DNA from 4 places in the Paenibacillus sp. FSL H8-0034 genome. Region 3 is predicted to be linked to each of the others. Evidence: riboswitches for the same ligand, from Rfam matches in the RefSeq annotation. Region 3 holds a riboswitch; each other region holds the start of a gene.

Region 1 (2,199 bases), 2.2 Mb from region 3:
CGGCACTCCGATCCGTCTGTGGAGCGATCCACGACCACGTCACCGCTGGCAGACGGCACGCCCAGTGACCGTCGCTCGGCATCCAGGCCCGCCAGGATATCGGTTCTTATGATCTCGTCTGTTTCATACACCATTTTCGCTTTCTCCAGAGCCTGGTTTTCCTTGTCCATGTTCGACACGTTCTCCTGCCTCCCTTTGTTTCGGGAAATTTTGTTTCCCTCTTACTCTATTACGTCTGTCTGCCCTCAACACAATTTTAAACGATTTCAACTACCCTTACAGAACGGCTGCTAAGTTACAACAACCTCCTGTTTTGCGTTAAACTGCCCGTCGAAAAAATTGCTTACTACTCCTTTTTTACAAGTATCTTTATACAATGTAGTCAGAATCGAGCTTACCTGTCTGATAGTAAGGATAATCCATTGATTTTTGTATTTTTTGAACCGTTTCTGCATCAGTAAAGCATTCAAGTAGGTACAGTCCTAGGTCAATTGAAGTAGCCACTCCACCACCCGTAATAACATTTCCGTCCCTAACAATTCTTGCTCTAACTACTTCTTCGCAATATGGTTCCAGAATGTCGTAAGCAGGAGGGTTTGTTGTTGCCCTTTTTCCAGTTAAAAAGCCTGCTGCCCCTAATAGTAATGCTCCTGTACAGACAGAAACCTTATATTTAACACCACTTGCCGTCTTTAACCATGTAAGAAATTCTACATCATTTTTAAGTTTTCTTGTCCCCCATCCACCTGGAACAAATATTAAATCATATTGAGATAAGTCAGGAGATACATGTTCTATTTTCATTTTGATGCCTAATTCATCTGTAACCTCCGATCGGGTTGAACACACATCCCAAGACACATCCTCCATAAGATTTAAGATTCTAAGACGTGTTATTGCATCATAAAACCCGACAAAATCTAACGTTGTCATTTGGTCAAACAGGATAAAAGCCATCTTCATTTTGAACACCTGACCTTTCTATTTTGAAGATAAAAAAAAAGCACTTGATCATTGATCAAATACTTTGCCCAGGCGTACGGCTATTTATCTGTGTACTTCCTCATGGTTCTCCATGTTTACGCCAGTCATACACAGTATTCACTTAAGAATAATCATACATAATAATTCCAATATTTACAAGACATAACGTTATGTCTAATAAGTAAACTACTCCGCTAACCTGTCCTTTACTTAAGTAGTAATAAATGACGAACAACTTTTTGCTCTATTTTGTGTCTAACATATGGAAAGGGGTGGTAATTATGCCAACATCAAAAGCATTCAAGCATTCTTATTCAGTTATGTTGGGAGTGTTTATTGCTGCTTTAACCATATACACGTTGTACACTTCAGAGGCTCTGGCAAGCGGGAGATGGAATGAACAGCAGGTAAAGCTTACATTGCTAGTCGATACACCTGTTTATGAGGAACAGTCCACTGATAGCAAGCCAGCTGGTGTCATATCAGCATTCCAATCGCTTCAAGTAATTGAAACAAGCAGAAGTGAGCAGGACACAACGAATCCATCGGACGGGTCCTGGTATCTCGTAAAGACGTGGTATGGCGATAAATGGTTGCGAAGCGGACCTGCGGTCATAAAAGAGAAATATTACCCAGTCCATTTGGAACTCACGTTTATGGGTGTCGAGGACTTATACGATTTTCCTGCGGATGATGAAAGTAACGGAGGGCAACTTTCCCCCCAGACGGTAACGACGCTTGGTCAGCTCTTCATTTGCAACGAAGGAGTCACTGAGGGTACCCAATCGGAATCAGATCACTGCCGATCATGGTATCGTATATTAACCTATTTAGGGGAAAAATGGATTGCCCCGACTAAAGCCATTGAGCATTACGAGAATCAACACTCAGCGGCAGCCCTTACCCCTTCAGCTGCATTCTACCAAGAAAAATTTCGTTCCAGCCGTGAGCTAGAGCCTCTCTTATCCAGATTCTCTATCGAGCCTGTTTCGATGCATACCGAAAATAATGTTGCCAGGCTTGAAGTCCGAAGACTTTACCAGCACCGCGAGAAATTAAACGACGAAGAGGTCGAAGCCCTTAAAAACGCTGTATTCCAATCACTTGGAGGTTATTTTCCTCTTTCGATTACGACGTATACTCTTTCGGACAAGGCTGATCTTGTCGGAAACATCATATCCATCGATAATACAGGTAAACGCGCGCTAGTTGTGA
Region 2 (2,199 bases), 1.2 Mb from region 3:
ACGAATCTACAAGAACTGTGCGGATGGCCACGTTAAACGTGATACCCTCGCCCGGTACAGCGAGCCCAATGGAACCGCAATAAATATGACGCGGCTCCTTTTCCAAGGATGAGATCATCTTCATGGTAGAAATTTTGGGTGCCCCGGTTATCGACCCACATGGGAACATGGCCTGGAATACATCGAACAGGGTGACCCCAGGTTGTGTATTGGCTTCTATGGTCGAGGTCATTTGGTACAACGTAGGATATTCCTCGATTTCAAACAGATGTGGAACCTTAATAGTGCCTGTCTTGGCAATCCGACCTAAATCATTCCGAAGGAGATCCACAATCATCACATTCTCTGTGCGGTTCTTCTCCGATTCGAACAAAGTTTGTTTGCTGCCCGTTATGGGAAGAGTACCTTTCATTGGCTTGGTACGAATGTGCTCTCCATTCCAGTGGAAGAAAAGCTCTGGTGAAACCGATAAGATCCGATAGCGCCCCACATTTAAATATGCAGAATAATTAGTTTGGACATCTCGCAAATCTTCGTAATAGGCAAAATCATCTCCAGTAAACTTAGCCTTCAAACGCGTGGAATAGTTGACTTGGTACGTCTCTCCACGAGCAATCGCCGCATGAATGCTTTTAATATGGTTTGTATACTCCACGCGGTTCGTACCTGCACTCCAGTCTGAAACGGAGTACATCCCCTTCGGCGCTATGTCGTCCTCTTCTACTGGCTTCTCATAGACACCAAACCACACTAAAGGAAACTCTGCATCAGGTTCACACACGCTGAAATGTCTCTCGAAAGCGGGTGCGCACTCATATGAGACATAACCGGCCACATAGAACTGCCCATCGATAGCCTCCTGAACCTTTTCAAAAATCCCACTGATCTCCTCCAATTTGTGGGTTTGCCAAATCTGCAGAGGCTTCTCAAATTTCATTCTTTTCTGATTAAAATCAATGATGATAGTTGGTTCAAGCTTCATATCCTACCCTCCGCTTCTGTTGCTTGATAACCTTTTAATCTATGCCAGATTACAAGCCTTTATAGGAGTCTGTTTCGTATAGAATCCAGAATCTTACATCGGAAATTACATACAGGGTTCCAGATACGACTGCGAGCTCATCCTTGCTCGTCATTTCAGATAGGCATTGTAAGGCTTCCTTCCAATCTGGCTTGAGGTACACCATGGTCTGCAAATCATTTTCCGCGAATCTTTAAAATAACCCATTCGAGCATTCCCCCTTAAAGTAAAAAAGCATTCGATCCTAAGATCAAATACTTTGCCCAGGCGTACGGCGATATGAATATGTGCTCCCTCGTGGTTCACCACGTTTACGCCAGTCACACATATCTAATATTCCATCTATACCAGTTAAATACGCAGTCCATAGATTAAGCTAGAACAGCTTTGTTACAAGAAAGATATCACAAATCGGTAGGTATAAGGTAACTGAATTAAACTATATCTGGTCATATCCTTAGGCTATAACGGATTCGTTTCAAAAATCAAATAGGAAATCACGATCCGTCAATGCCTCCACATGAAGGGTACGAACATATCCGTTTCCTTTTTTGGAAAAGAAATCGTGCTGCTTTGTACGTGTGCTGATTCCATTCAGGACTATTGGATTAATATCCTCCTCTGGAAATATAGGTTCGAGCCCCAGATTCATGAATGCTTTGTTGGCATTATAGCGGATAAATGCTTTCACTTCGTCAGTTAATCCTACAGATTGGTAAAGTTCCTCTGTGTACAGCTCTTCATTGCTATGCAAATTGCGAATAAGACTCTGAAGCTTATCGAATGCCGATTGCTGCTCGTTTTCATCCAATTGCGCATATATTTCTTGAGCGAGCATGCCAATATACAACCCGTGAATGCTTTCATCACGCAGTATCAGATTAATGACTTCACCACTACTCGTCATTTTACCTTGCCCTGCCAAGTAAAGCGGATAAAAAAATCCACTATAAAACAGATAACTCTCCAGCAATACAGAGGCCGCCATCGCCAAATACAAATCCTCACGCGTCTTAATGCCATTATAATATTGGGAGATCGTCTCTGCTTTGATTTGCAAGCAACGATTGCTTTCTATCCAGCTGAAAATGTTGTCGATCTCTTCAGTTGAAGCCAGTGTTGTGAAAATACTGCTATAAGATTTGGCATGAATTTGCTCCATCATCCCCATAAAACCG
Region 3 (2,199 bases):
TATGCTTAAGCAGCATAGCAATTGTGACAGGACCTACACCAGCAGGAACGGGGGTGATCGCACTGGCCTGCAAGAAGCAGGCGTCATAATCGACATCACCGATATTACCGGGGTTGTAACCGGCATCCATGATGACGGCGCCGGGCTTGATCCAATCACCTTGTACGAATTTCGGTTTGCCGACTGCAGCTACGACGATGTCGGCTAAACGAACGATTTGGGCCAAATCACGCGTTTTGGAATGGCAGATCGTTACTGTTGCATTGCGATTTAACAGCATTTGGGATACGGGCTTGCCTAGAATCGGACTGCGGCCGATAACGACAGCGTGTTTGCCTTCAATGGATAGATCGTATTCATCCAGAATAGCAAGAATTGCAGCAGGTGTGCAAGAAGGAAATCTGCCGTAGTCAAAGGCTGTTTGAGCGAATCCGATAGCAGTCACCCCGTCGACATCCTTATCAATGCTGATCGCTTCGAAGGCTGCCCGTTCATCAATGTGTGAGGGTACGGGGTGCTGCAGTAAAATACCATGTACATCAGGATCGTTGTTTAGTGAGATAATGGTCTCTATCAAGCTTTCCGTTGTTATCGATTCGTCGAGATAAATACGCCGTGAATCCATCCCCAGCCTTTTACACGCATTGCCCTTCATACGTACATAGGTTTCCGAGGCAGGGTCACTGCCCACAAGAATCGTTGCCAGACAAGGTACAATCGACTTCGCAGCCAAATATTCAATTCTCCCCTTGAGCTGCTCCTTGATTGTCCTAGATACCTGATTGCCATCCAAAATAAGCGTCTTATGCATGTTCCTTCATCCTTTCGCTGATCCATCGTATAAACGCAAAAAGGCAAGGAGAATGAACTCCTTACCTTTGCCCAGGCGTACGGCGAAAATGCTTCTATGTGCTCCCCCATGGTTGCCCATGCTCCGCCAGTCACACATAGCTTGGTGAAGACGAATATACCGCTATTGATGAGAAAAATCAACTATTATTTGCATCTGTCTCCAGCGCACGCAGTCGCAATGCATCCTGCTCAATCTGTTCTTTCGTCAGCGGTGTTACGAAGGATAAGGTTTTGGTAGCAGCCAGATTGATTTGCTCAATGGCTTCATCTGTTTTTCCAAGCTGCTTTAAGGTTTGAGCATAGTAGTAATAAGGCTCGGCAAATTTAGGCGACTTCAGCATCAATTTTTGATACGTTTCCTCAGCGAGTGTCCATTGTCCCAATTTATAATAATTCAGGGCAACATTGTCCAGGATCGTAAGGTCGTCCCCATTATAAGCATAAGCTTCAAGATTGAACGTCAAAGCTTCCTCTGGGTCACCATGAAGAATTTTAAAATAACCAAGATTGCCATATACAAGCGTATTCTTGTACTCCTTTAATACATCTGTGAGCAAAGCCACCGCTTCGTCCTGCTTACCCTGAAGCCAATACGCCGTAGCCAGATTGCACTGGGCCTGTACAAGTGTATCCCGGCTCTTGGTAGCTTTCAGAAGAGGACCAAAAACCTGCTCAGCTTGCTTGGCATCCCCCGTGCGCATCAGCAGATACCCATAGCCAATTCGATGCTTATCCGGACACGGCTTACTGTTATAAGCCTTTTTGTACCATTCAAGGGCTTGCGGGGTTTCCCCTTTGGCAAACTCCCTGCTGCCGCGCAGCGCATAAAGACTTGCACGGGATGTATATGCGGCAAATATAATAATAGCAGCAATAAGGCCAAATCCAGCCCAAATATTTACATTAAAAACAATGATCACAATAATAATCATACCGACGATAACAAGAAGCGGTTTGATGAGAGCTTTCATGAGGTTCCTCCACAGCCATTAAAGTCCAATATTTATGCAGCCCGTTACTCTCAGACAATCCACTTTGAACATGATTTCAAGCTAAGCGTTTGCCACCTTGCCAAGCAGGTACACAAGCAGCTGCTGATTGTGCGAGGAGATTCGGCTCAAATACTGCTGCAGAAAGCGCTCTCGTATTTCCGTACCCCGCAAACATTCCGCTTTGCCTTTATCCGTTACCTCTACCCAAACGATACGACGGTCCTTCTCGTCACGGGAACGGGAGAGCAGCTCGGCTTTTTCCATTCTATCCAATAAAGTAGTTATCGCAGCAGGTGTTGTTGCCAGAAATTCAATGAAATCCGAGGGCTTCATTCGATCACGGCCTATGAGCAGC
Region 4 (2,199 bases), 5.1 Mb from region 3:
CGGAGAAGCCGTAGGTGGAGTCATTTTGCTGGCATTCGGTGCACGCTTTTTATTATGAATCGGATTCAGGGCTACAGCTACATATCCATTTTTACGTCTTTTGAGGTACAATAGGAATAGGGCTCAACAGCCAATCATCATAGAGGAGAAAGGCGGGGATTTCTAATGAACCGAATATTGTTTGTGTGTACCGGGAATACGTGCCGCAGTCCGATGGCAGAAGGTATGCTTCGCGCGATGCTGAAAGAGCAGGGGATGAATCACATAGAAGTCCGTTCGGCCGGGACCTCAGCGGGTGATGGCTATCCTGTTTCCACCAATGCGGCAATTATATTGCGGGAAAAAGATGCTTTGCAGGCGATTAGCTCTTCCTCATTAACAGGCTCTTTGCTGGACTGGGCAGATGTGGTGCTCACCATGACCACGAGTCACAAGCAGCAAGCGATCCAGCGTTTCCCTGCATTCGTAGACAAGATGCACACACTCAAAGAATTTGTGAGTGATGATCCGTCCGCTAAAGCGCGTATGGACGAGCTGGCTGCGTTGATTGCTGAGCTTCAGTTCAAGCAGTCTTTATCCCAGCAGGTGACAATGGAGGAACGCGCGCGAGTGAGACAACTGGAGCAGTCTTTGCCTGACTACGATATTGCTGACCCGTTCGGCGGATCTTTATCGCTATACAGACAGTGCGCAGCGGAAATCGAGGAATGCCTGCATCGGTTGGTACGACGTCTTAAAGCGTGAGACTTTTTTGAAAAAAAGTTCAAGGAAATAGGTTGTTTTACGGCTTTACAGCCTTGATCATTTCCGTTATGATAAGAATAAGAAGCAGGACCTGATGTAACTGGCGACGAGTGGGGCTAACCACAATGGAGCATCGGGGCATACGGCCGGTCGCCTGGGCAAAGAGCATTGCAGTGCTGATAGTGGCATGCAGTATGCTCTTTTTTCGTTTAGGATTCACCATATTTGATTTCATTTTTCTGTATGCATTACGGTATAATGGACAAATTGGATGACAATCAACTCATCATACGATAGTGTCCAGAAAACTTGTCAGGAGGCGCATCAAATGAAGATAGTAATAGGCTCTGATCATGCAGGCGTTCAGTTGAAGGATGGAATTATTAAACTTGTGCAGTCTTTAGGCCATGATGTGACAGACGTAGGCTGTCATAGCACGGATTCCGTGGATTATTCGGATTATGCGATCGAGGTTTGCAATAAGGTCGCCGCAGGAACGGCCGACAGAGGGATCTTGCTTTGTGGGACGGGAATTGGAATGACGATTGCTGCTAACAAAATCGCCGGCATTCGCTGTGCGCTTGTACACGATCTGTTTTCGGCCCAAATGACCCGTCAGCACAATGATTCCAACGTACTGGCAATGGGAGAACGTATTGTCGGACCGGGACTGGCTGAGTCCATTGTGAAGGTTTGGTTGGAAACCGAGTTTTCCAACGGTGAACGTCACGTGAACCGCATTCATAAAGTCATGGAATTGGAAGACAAAGTCACTCCTCAATCGTAATCATTCGTACAGCTTGACGAAGGAGGCAACGGGGTATGGACATTCAGTCACAGGTAGAACAAGTGCTGCGTGAGCTGGTACAGGCAGGTAATATCCAGGCGGGACAGCTGCTTGTCATCGGGACGAGTACGAGCGAGGTGCTGGGTCACCACATTGGCACTTCAGGCACAGAAACGGCTGCCCAGCCTATCTTCGCTGCGATTGAGGCCGTTCGCGCCGAGGCTGGCTTTTACCCGGTATTTCAATGCTGTGAGCATTTGAATCGGGCGTTGGTTATGGAGCGTGCAGCGATGCTGGCTTACCGGCTGGAGCCGGTGTCGGCGATTCCCGTTCCGCGTGCAGGCGGTTCTATGGCTTCGTATGCCTATAAACATTTGAAGCAGGCCTGTCTCGTTGAAGCCGTGTCGGCCCATGCGGGCATAGATATCGGGGGAACGCTGATCGGGATGCATTTGAAACCTGTCGCAATTCCGCTGCGTCCCTCAATCCGGATCATTGGCCATGCCTCGGTTCAGATGGCCTACACCCGTCCGAAGCTCATTGGTGGCGCTCGGGCTGTATATGTGGTAGAAGAGAATTCTGCTGACAACGGATTTTGTGAATAAACCCAACTAACTATCATGTGGAGGCTTACGAAGTAAGAAGTAAGTTATCTGCAAAAAACTAAA

What was found. A riboswitch is a leader RNA that binds a small molecule or an ion and turns the genes downstream of it on or off. The one in region 3 is predicted to bind ZMP and ZTP.
Region 1: another riboswitch for ZMP and ZTP. It lies ahead of NST47_RS33855 (DJ-1/PfpI family protein); the one in region 3 lies ahead of NST47_RS24170 (bifunctional 5,10-methylenetetrahydrofolate dehydrogenase/5,10-methenyltetrahydrofolate cyclohydrolase).
Region 2: another riboswitch for ZMP and ZTP. It lies ahead of pabB (aminodeoxychorismate synthase component I); the one in region 3 lies ahead of NST47_RS24170 (bifunctional 5,10-methylenetetrahydrofolate dehydrogenase/5,10-methenyltetrahydrofolate cyclohydrolase).
Region 4: another riboswitch for ZMP and ZTP. It lies ahead of rpiB (ribose 5-phosphate isomerase B); the one in region 3 lies ahead of NST47_RS24170 (bifunctional 5,10-methylenetetrahydrofolate dehydrogenase/5,10-methenyltetrahydrofolate cyclohydrolase).

What each region holds. Positions count from the first base shown of each region.
Region 1 covers NZ_JBBOBS010000001.1:7,565,975-7,568,173, forward strand. Annotated here, with positions in the region: gene NST47_RS33850 (GNAT family N-acetyltransferase) at 1-170, opposite strand, end outside; gene NST47_RS33855 (DJ-1/PfpI family protein) at 370-963, opposite strand; ZMP/ZTP riboswitch at 1,023-1,102, opposite strand; gene NST47_RS33860 (hypothetical protein) at 1,266-2,199, shown strand, end outside.
Region 2 covers NZ_JBBOBS010000001.1:4,184,170-4,186,368, reverse strand. Annotated here, with positions in the region: gene pabB (aminodeoxychorismate synthase component I) at 1-982, opposite strand, end outside; ZMP/ZTP riboswitch at 1,276-1,355, opposite strand; gene nrdF (class 1b ribonucleoside-diphosphate reductase subunit beta) at 1,500-2,199, opposite strand, start outside.
Region 3 covers NZ_JBBOBS010000001.1:5,340,146-5,342,344, forward strand. Annotated here, with positions in the region: gene NST47_RS24170 (bifunctional 5,10-methylenetetrahydrofolate dehydrogenase/5,10-methenyltetrahydrofolate cyclohydrolase) at 1-811, opposite strand, end outside; ZMP/ZTP riboswitch at 874-955, opposite strand; gene NST47_RS24175 (tetratricopeptide repeat protein) at 990-1,823, opposite strand; gene NST47_RS24180 (MarR family winged helix-turn-helix transcriptional regulator) at 1,905-2,199, opposite strand, start outside.
Region 4 covers NZ_JBBOBS010000001.1:209,505-211,703, reverse strand. Annotated here, with positions in the region: gene NST47_RS00935 (manganese efflux pump MntP) at 1-58, shown strand, start outside; gene NST47_RS00930 (low molecular weight protein arginine phosphatase) at 166-744, shown strand; ZMP/ZTP riboswitch at 831-911, shown strand; gene rpiB (ribose 5-phosphate isomerase B) at 1,073-1,531, shown strand; gene NST47_RS00920 (TIGR01440 family protein) at 1,567-2,136, shown strand.